DNA from 3 places in the Caloramator sp. ALD01 genome. Region 3 is predicted to be linked to each of the others. Evidence: a T-box and tRNA genes for the amino acid it is inferred to sense, from the RefSeq annotation. Region 3 holds a T-box; the other regions hold tRNA genes.
What was found. The T-box of region 3 lies ahead of proS (proline--tRNA ligase). A T-box ahead of a tRNA ligase gene usually reads a tRNA of that ligase, here a tRNA-Pro.
Positions count from the first base shown of each region.

Region 1: it has a tRNA-Pro gene. The T-box ahead of proS (proline--tRNA ligase) is inferred to sense a tRNA for this amino acid. The anticodon was not compared.
Region 2: it has a tRNA-Pro gene. The T-box ahead of proS (proline--tRNA ligase) is inferred to sense a tRNA for this amino acid. The anticodon was not compared.

Region 1 covers NZ_AXAA01000009.1:29,563-32,848, reverse strand. The annotation lists gene A3M9_RS0106075 (V-type ATP synthase subunit D) at 1-557, shown strand, start outside; gene A3M9_RS13310 (3'-5' exoribonuclease YhaM family protein) at 582-1,523, opposite strand; gene ndk (nucleoside-diphosphate kinase) at 1,596-1,994, shown strand; tRNA gene A3M9_RS0106060 (tRNA-Pro) at 2,059-2,134, opposite strand; TPP riboswitch at 2,292-2,393, shown strand; gene thiT (energy-coupled thiamine transporter ThiT) at 2,427-3,062, shown strand; gene A3M9_RS0106050 (phosphoenolpyruvate carboxykinase) at 3,142-3,286, opposite strand, start outside.
Region 2 covers NZ_AXAA01000058.1:350-3,635, reverse strand. The annotation lists gene A3M9_RS0112075 (4Fe-4S binding protein) at 161-829, opposite strand; tRNA gene A3M9_RS0112070 (tRNA-Pro) at 1,111-1,186, opposite strand; tRNA gene A3M9_RS0112065 (tRNA-Pro) at 1,301-1,376, opposite strand; gene A3M9_RS0112060 (DUF2391 family protein) at 1,512-1,847, opposite strand; gene A3M9_RS0112055 (PilZ domain-containing protein) at 1,956-2,315, shown strand; gene A3M9_RS0112050 (class I SAM-dependent rRNA methyltransferase) at 2,318-3,286, shown strand, end outside.
Region 3 covers NZ_AXAA01000028.1:21,908-25,193, forward strand. The annotation lists gene A3M9_RS0109900 (asparaginase) at 1-182, shown strand, start outside; gene proS (proline--tRNA ligase) at 495-1,937, opposite strand; T-box leader at 2,015-2,227, opposite strand; gene A3M9_RS0109910 (DUF3842 family protein) at 2,406-2,819, shown strand; gene A3M9_RS0109915 (ECF transporter S component) at 2,831-3,286, opposite strand, start outside.

The DNA of each region.
Region 1 (3,286 bases), on a different contig from region 3:
ATGAACTTTTAGACCAAAAGAGAAATGTACTAATTAGAGAAATGATGGCATATGTTGATAAAGCAAAGGACATACAGGAGATGATAAATAAAAAGTTTGAAGAGGCCTATGAGGCACTTATAATGGCAAATATAACAATGGGTGTTTCAACGGTTGAGGAGATATCCCATACTGTTCCCGAAAATGGGCAGTTTAATTTACTGTTTAAAAGTGTAATGGGGGTTGAAGTGCCCATAGTACGATATGATAAGAAACATAAAGAGCCAACTTATAGCTTTTATCAAACAAATACTGCTATGGATATTGCCTTTATTAAGTTTTCGGAAATAACATATCTCATTATGGAATATGCAGAGGTTGAAAATGCAGTGTTTAAACTTGCTATGGAAATAAAAAAGACTCAAAAAAGAGCCAATGCACTTCAAAACATACAGATACCAAAGTATGAGGAGATAGTAAAATATATACAGGATGTTTTGGAGGAAAAGGATAGAGAGGATTTCTTTAGGTTGAAGGTTGTTAAAAAGAAGAGTCAAAGGAAAAAAGCTAATCCATAGGACTATTATCCTATGGATTAGCTTTTATATATTTATAGATTTTTTTATAGCACGTTTGTAGGTTGGATTATAGTCTGTCCAAGCGTCTGTTCCTGCATCCCTTTCTATTGCAAGATGGAAGGCATTAATTTCAGCACTTGCCTTATCTGCATTATGAACAGCTATTGCCTCAAGAGTCATAGGAAGAACTGGTGAACCCATCTCTAAGGTTCCGTGGTGAGAAAGAATACAGTGTTCAAGTTCATATCTTAAGGCTTGAGGGAAATCTTGTATTTTTGTTATAAAGCTATTTAGTATTTCAATTCCAATGTTTATATGGCCTATAAGTTTTCCCCTTGTTGTATATTTGTTTTCAGGAAAATCTGATAGCTCAATTATTTTACCGATGTCGTGTAGTAATGCAGAGGCTACAGCAATATCATAATTGACATATGGGAATATTTGTGTAAAATTAATTACAATTCTTGCAACTTCAATGGTATGTTGTGCAAGACCGCCTATGTATGCGTGATGTATCTCTGCACCAGCCGCTTTTTTTAAAAAAGAAGTTTTAATATTTTCATTTGTAAATATATTATTTAATAATTGTTTTATTTTTTCATTTTTTATAGTATCAATTATTTCAAATAGTTCTTTTTCTATTTGTTCGCTATTTAAATAACAGGAGGGTATAACTTTATTTATTAATTCTTGGCTTGGATTATCGATTTTTTCTATTTTGTTTATATGTATTTGAAGGGTTCCTTTGAAATCTTTAGCAACACCTGAAATATAGGCAAAGCATCCGGGTACTATTTTTTCTGCAATATCAGGACTGTCATTCCAAATCTTAGCATCATAGTTTTTTATACCAGAGCTTATTTGAAGATGGTAGTATCCTTTATCATTTTGACCTATTTTTTTTTCAATTTTTCTTACTACAACAGGTTGATTTTCTATTTTTTCGTTTGGATATAAATTTTGCATAAAATCACCTCGTTAATATTATACATTAAATTTATAAACTTTACACATAAATATTAGATTGGAGGGATAAAAATGGAAAAAACATTAGTTTTAATTAAACCTGATGGTGTAGAGAGGGGGCTTATTGGAGAAATAATAAAGAGGTATGAGATGAAGGGATTAAAAATCAAGGCAATAAAGTCTGTATTTCCTACAAGAGAATTGGCAGAGAAGCACTACGAGGAACATAAGGGAAAGGAGTTTTTTGAGGAGCTTATAAAATACTTAACATCTGGAATGGTTATAGCTATGATAATAGAGGGTGAAAATGCAATAAAATGTGTAAGAAATATAAATGGTGCAACAAAATATCAAGATGCACTGCCAGGAACAATAAGAGGGGATTTTGCATATAAAGATACATATAATTTAGTTCACGCCTCTGATTGTAAAGATTCAGCTGAAAGAGAAATAAAGCTTTGGTTTGAATAGTCTCACTTATGTGAAATGTTGTACCATATATGACTAAAAAAGCCTTGGCATATGCCAAGGCTTTTGGTCTGGGTGACTGGACTTGAACCAGCGGCCTCAAGAACCCCATTCTTGCGCGCTACCATCTGCGCCACACCCAGATATATTTGACACATATATTATAAATCTAATTTTAAAATAAATCAATACTTATTAGTATATATTCCCTTGAATCTTATTTTATTATTGAATACAATTTTTAGAAATATGAGTTGTATTTTGAGCGTCAGAATAGTATAATTATATTGAAAATAATAAAGCAGACGCTGGGGGAGCCTTAGGCTGAGAGGAAGGTAAAACCTTCGACCCTTAGAACCTGAACTGGGTAATGCCAGCGAAGGGAAGCGGAAAAGTACTCCTTTTTGCGTCTGTATAAAAAAAGGAGGTTTTTTTATGCATTTTTTTGAAGGACTTTTAAAGATTAAGCCCTATGTTTGGGCAATTCTTGGGGCGTTGGTGCTTATTGCCATTACATCAATCTATCTAAACAAATCTAATACTAAGGAGAAGAAATTTGACACAAGAAAAATAACAACAGCAAGTCTATGTATTGCCCTTTCCTTTGTGCTATCCTACATTAAGATTTTTAAACTTCCACAAGGTGGTTCTATAACACTTGGAAGTTTAATACCACTTTTTATATTTGCATATACCTATGGAGTGAAGGATGGAGTAATTGTAGGTGCAATTTATGGGATACTTCAATTTATACAAGAGCCTTATATTGTTCATTGGGCACAGGTTATAATAGACTATCCACTTGCCTTTGGAGCGTTAGGGCTTGCTGGTTTATCAAGAAAAAATATACCTGTTGGTATGGTGATAGGGGGGGCTGGAAGGCTGTTCTTCCACGTAATTTCAGGGGTTATATTCTTTGCATCCTATGCACCTGAAGGACAAAATGTATTAGTGTATTCATTAATATATAATTTAACTTATCTATTACCAGACCTCATTTTATGCATTGTAATAGGGTTTATACCACAATTTAAAAATGCAATAAATAGGTTATCTACTGAAAGATGTTGATTAAATTACAAAAAGAATCCGTGAACAAAATATGTTCACGGATTCTTCTGTTTTATATAAATCGCATGAAGGGGAAACTTTATAGGCTATTTATTAATTCAAATAAAGCTTTCGCAGCAAGGGTTGGTCCTTCCTTTTCTAAACCTTTTATTCCAAGCTGTGTTTTTATTTGACCAACCTTTATTCCTTTATCAAATAGGGTTTTAAAATATATTTCAATTAAT
Region 2 (3,286 bases), on a different contig from region 3:
ATACCTAATTTCTACTTACTATTTCTTAACCCTTATAAATCAACGGACTTACCACCCTAAAAATTTTCAAGTGCGAAATCTCTGTTAAAAAATATTTTATAGTATTTCCCATAAAGGCAGGTTTAAACACAACCTACATTTATGGGATTACAAATATGTTTTAAGCTACTTTTGTTAAATCCAAATCCTTTATTTCTTTTACTACTATTATATCTGATCTTCTACAACTTGAAATACACTTTCCACATTTTATACAATCACTATGTTCTATAAAGCCATTTTTATATTCATAAGGGTTAACCCCCATCGGACATGCTTTACTACATAATTTACAAGAAACACAACTTGGTTTTACATATAAAGCATTCTTATTTCCCCTCAATTTAGTAATAATTGATGCAATAGTTCCCATGGGGCAAAAATTACACCATGTTCTATGATTGTAGATAAATGAAAACATTATTCCTACTAAACTCGTAACAACAATCATCCTATAAAAAACCAATCCTATTTTGTATAGATTACCATTGGCAGCAACTATTCCACTAATAAACATGTAAAACATAAGTACAATAACCAGTGTTCTAAAGACATAGCTCTTCATCCATTTAGGTACTTGTTTTTTATTTGACACTTTGCTCAAAATATTTTCATAAAAATTACCTCTTGGACATATGTTTCCACACCAATATCTACCATTAAAAAACGAAAACACTATTGGTCCAATCATACAAATACTTGCAATTACTGCAAATCTTAAATCTATTGCTCCCAACAGAAAAAAGGCAAAAAACAATATATATGAATACTTTTTCCACACATTTAACATTTAAATCCCTCCATTCTTTTTATACCCCCAGTAGGTATATTACATTGTATATACTAATAACAATATCTTCTTTTGTCAATATTTCTTAACAAAGTAGTATTATTGTGATTTTTTTTATTTGTTGAACAATTGTGATTTTATAATATGTATATTGTAGTTTTAACTCTTCTATTTACTATAGCTATTGAAGATTAGGTAATATATAATGTAAGTTTATTGATTTGTTTCATTAAGATAGGATTAAGATGTGAATAATGTATAGTAACTAATTATATATAAATTGGTCGGGGTGACAGGACTTGAACCTGCGGCCCTATGGTCCCGAACCATATGCACTACCACCTGTGCTACACCCCGACGCAAAACCAAATGCATTTATATTAATTATAGCACTTTGCTATTATAATGAAAATATTGAATTAAATTCTAAACAAAGACCAATAAAAAAAGGATTGCTTTCGCAATCCTTTCTGGTCGGGGTGACAGGGATTGAACCTGCGACCTCATGGTCCCAAACCACGCGCGCTCCCATCTGCGCCACACCCCGAAGACAAAGATAATTATAGCATCTATTTTTTCATATTGCAACTACTTTTTTATATTTATTTTTAAATATAAACAACTTTTAAAACTTAAGAAGTCACCACTTATATTTAGGTGACTTCTTTTTTATTTTTAAAATTTACTTTTCACTATATCTCTTATATTCCACACCACGTCTTGGAACACACGCTGCAACAAAACCTATTATAATAGATTGAACCATTGGAACTATTACATTTATATATCTATCAAGTTGCAATGCATAAACAGCCCACGCTGTTAAAATATTTACAACAAGACTTACTATAAATATATATACAACAAATTTAGCAAATGAACTAATGTACTTTTCCCATATCTTGTGTCTCCACTCTCCCGAAAATATAAATGAAAATATAAAGAATGTCACAATAACTATACCTATATTAGCTAATGCGATTAGTAACAGCCTCTGCATATAGTCAGCCTGTAACATAAACACACCTCCTTTTAATATATTTTCTGCAACTTAAAAATATTAATGTAAAATAAATATGTTTATTTTAGTTAAATTTTAGTATAATAGCTATAAGGAGGAGATAAAATGGGGGAAGAAAGAAGAAAATATAAAAGAGCACGTTTAGAATGTGAAATACTATATCCATCAGTTATATATAACAACGAAAAAAGAACCTTTCGTGACAATTGCAAACTTTATACCGTCGATATCTCTGAAGCAGGCATTGCATTAAAATCAAACTTTTTTATACCAAAGGATGCCTTTGTCTCTTTTTTTCTTAGAATAGATGACTATCTTCCCTTTAAAGCTCTTGTAAAAGTTAGATGGAATAAAAATTCAAATGGATATTTTTATTGTGGCGGAGAATTTATTGCATTGAATCTTGAGGATATACACAAAATAAGAACATATATATTAAAACAAGACAATAAAACGGAGGTTTAGATATGGCAAAAGTTTTTTTGGGCTATAAAAAAGGACTTAGAGTTGAAGATGGACATCCTTGGGTGTATAAAAATGAAATTGAAAACATCGAGGGAGATTTTGAACCTGGAGATATAGTTGAAGTCTATAATTATAAGGGTAAGTTTATAGGCAAAGGATACATAAACCCAAAATCCCAAATCACAATTAGAATAATGACAAGAGAAAAAGACGAAGAAATAAACGAGGATTTCTTTAGAAGGCGTATATTGGATGCTTGGAATTATAGAAAAAAGGTAATTGAAACTACATCTTGTAGAGTTGTATTTGGTGAAGCCGATTTTATTCCAGCTCTAATTGTTGATAAGTTTAGTGATTATCTTGTAGTTCAATTTTTATCCTTAGGAATAGAAAGATGGAAGGATACAATAGTAAAGGTTCTAAAAGAAGTTTTAAATCCTAAGGGTATTTATGAGCGAAGTGATGTACCTGTAAGAGAACTTGAGGGACTTGAACAAAGAAAGGGATTCTTAACAGAACCCTTTGACACAACAATCATATCTGAAGAAAATGGAGTTAAGTACTATGTAGATATTGAAAATGGTCAAAAAACAGGATATTTCTTAGACCAAAAGGAAAATAGATATGCAATAAAGGACATAGTAAAGGATGCAGATGTACTTGATTGTTTCTGCCATACAGGTTCCTTCTCACTTCACGCTGGACATTTTGGTGCAAAAAGCGTACTTGGTATAGATGTATCTGAACACGCTGTTGAGTTTGCAAGAAGAAATGCAAAACTAAATGGACTTGAAAATATATGTAAATTTGAGGCCCACAATGCCTTTGATGTATTAAAAACTTGGGCTAAAGAAGGAAGAAAGTATGACGTTGTTATATTAGATCCTCCAGCATTTACAAAATCACGCTCTGCAGTTGAAGGTGCAGTAAGAGGATATAAGGAAATCAACCTTCGTGCACTCAAAATGGTT
Region 3 (3,286 bases):
AAGGACGTGTCCTTGACAGCTATGGATATCCAGGTGGTGGACGCGAACTTAGAAATTTAGGCGTAATATTTGGTGATACTCTACCAGGACAAAAAGCAAGAATAAAACTAATTGTAGCACTAAGTAAAACAAGGGATTTAAATGAGATAAAAAGAATATTTGAGATGGAGCTATATAATTAAAAAAACGGATTTTAAAATACTTGGAGTATTTATAAATTAGCCCCATAAAGGATTTCTTAGGCATTCGTTTATTTCGCCAATCAAATCTAAGCTTTTCTTTGTTTGAAAAAGTCCTACCCTCGCAATGTCATCGTCCTGATGACTGCTCGGCTCGGCACATCCTGTGCCGAATTACGGACTTTTCAAAGCCGAAAAGCAAGATTTGCTAAGGCTTATAAAAGAGCCATATATAAAATCCTTTATGGGGCTTCTTCAAATTTCATCTAATAAATATGCTTATTAATATTCTTAAATACTATTTATGGAACTTTTTTAATATGCTCTTCCCCAGTAAACCATATGCTTTGCTATCTTTCCACAGCATACGCACTTGTCACTTAAAGTTTCTTGCTCAAATGGTATGCATCTTGAAGTTGCACCTGTTTCTTCCTTTATCTTATCCTCACATTCTCTATCTCCACACCACATAGCCTTTATAAATCCAGGCTTGTTTTCAACTATATCCTTAAATTCCTCCATATTTGTTGCTACATAAGTGTGTTCATCCCTATTCTTTCTTGCCATTTCAAGCATATTATTGTGTATATCATCAAGAAGCCTTAACACTTCTTGTTCTAAATTATCCATTGAAACTGAAATTTTTTCCATCGTATCACGTCTTACAAGTACAACTTGATTCTTTTCTATATCCTTTGGTCCAACCTCAAGTCTTACAGGAACACCCTTCATTTCGTATTCTGCAAACTTCCAACCTGGCATCTTGTCTGAATCGTCAAGTTTAACTCTAACAACCTTTGAAAGTCTTTCCTTTAGTTCATTTGCCTTATCAAGTACACCTTCCTTATGCTGTGCAATTGGTACTATTACAACTTGAATTGGTGCTATTCTTGGTGGAAGTTTTAACCCATTATCATCACCGTGAACCATTATTACTGCACCAATTAATCTTGTAGTAACTCCCCAAGATGTTTCATATACATACTGTAATTGTCCATTCTTATCAAGGTATCTTATATTAAAGGCCTTTGCAAAGTTATCCCCAAAGAAGTGGGAAGTACCTGTTTGAAGTGCCTTTCCATCGTGCATTAAGCTCTCAATTGTATAGGTTGCTCTTGCTCCTGCAAACTTCTCCTTCTCTGTCTTTCTCCCCTTTATAACTGGTATTGCAAGTACTTCTTCGCAGTGTTTTGCATATATATTTAACATTCTAATTGTTTCTTCTTCTGCCTCTTCTGCTGTTGCGTGGATAGTATGTCCCTCTTGCCATAAAAATTCAGTTGTTCTCAAGAATGGTCTTGTAGTCTTTTCCCATCTTACAACAGAACACCATTGGTTATATAGCTTTGGAAGATCCTTATATGATTGAACTATCTTTGAAAAATGCTCACAGAATAGAGTTTCTGATGTTGGTCTAACACACAGTCTTTCTGCTAACTCTTCACTTCCTCCGTGAGTAACCCAAGCAACCTCTGGTGCAAAACCTTCAACGTGTTCTGCTTCCTTTCTTAAGAGGCTCTCTGGTATAAATAGAGGCATATAAACATTTTCGTGTCCTGTCTCTTTAAATCTTGCATCTAAATCCCTTTGAATATTTTCCCATATTGCATATCCATATGGTCTTATAATCATACATCCCTTTACGCTTGAATAATCGATAAGTTCAGCCTTTTTTACTATGTCTGTATACCACTGTGCAAAATCTTCATCCATTGATGTTATCGCTTCAACAAGCTTTTTATCCTTTTCCTTTGCCATATTATCTCCTCCTTAATTTTTATGTATTAATTAAAAAAACCTTTGTTTTCTCGATAAAATAAAAGCCTCGAATCCCTAAAAGGGACCGAGGCAAACTTTCGGCGGTACCACCCTAATTAATATGCAAATGCATATTCTCTCAAATGGATAACGGAAAAACCGCTGCAGCCTACTTTAACTTCGGTGCAGAACTCAGAGGTGGGTTCAAAATCAGTCCTTTAGGAATTCGCACCAACCATTCCCTCTCTGAAAAGGAACTAACTTTTACTATTCCTCGTCATAGTCTTAAATATTCTATTTCTATATTATTTTATCATATTTTAATTTGTTTGCAACATTGTTTTTAAACAAGATAAATTTCACTATCATAGGACATACTATAACCTTTAAATTTAAATTATAATCTTGTTTTCAAATTTTAATTCATATTATTTATTTTTTATAGTATTATAGTTATGAGGTGGTTGTATGATAGTTGCAGTTGTCGATGGACAAGGTGCTGGAATTGGTCAGGCAGTTATAAAAAAAATAAAAAAGGAGTTTGAAGATAAAGTTAAAGTTGTTGCTTTAGGTCTTAACAAAACAGCACTTAAAAATATGCTAAAATCCGGTGCAGAAGAAGGAATTATAGGAAGCAAAAACATAAGTGAATATATACTCAATAATCAGATAAACTTTATAATTGGCCCTATTGGAATACTTTGTGCTGGTGGAATCTGTGGAGAAGTTACATCCACAGTTTCAAAGGCAATATTTAATTCACCTGCAACAAAATTAATTATTCCTCTTCAAAAACACGGCATATACATACCTAACACACAGGATTTATCCATAAAGGAATGCATAGAGGTATTTATAGAAAAAATAAGGGAGCAAATATAGCTCCCTTATTTTTATACAAGATTATACTTTTCAATCATTTTCACAACAAAAGGAATTACAATAAACTGTATAATAATTCCCCAAATACATTTTACAAAGGATGCAGTTATGAACATATTTAGAACATACTTTTTTCCCATTGATGTTAAAAGAATATAATTTGCAGTACCAAAAACCAATCTTCCAAGAAGCATAGCAGAAATCAATGCTGCAAATAAACTTACCCTTCTCTTCTTGTATAAATATCCTGATATAAATCCATAGGTTGCAAGCTCAAAGGCCATAGCAACTGCAACCGGATAAATAGGTGGCATACCAGTTAGTATAGAACTTAAAAATGGAGTAACAAATCCAATAAGTGCACCATATTTTTCTCCTAATATAAACCCACAAAGTAGAACTGGTATGTGCATTGGTAAGAATACATTACCTGGAAGACCACTCATATGAAATATACTTGGTATAAG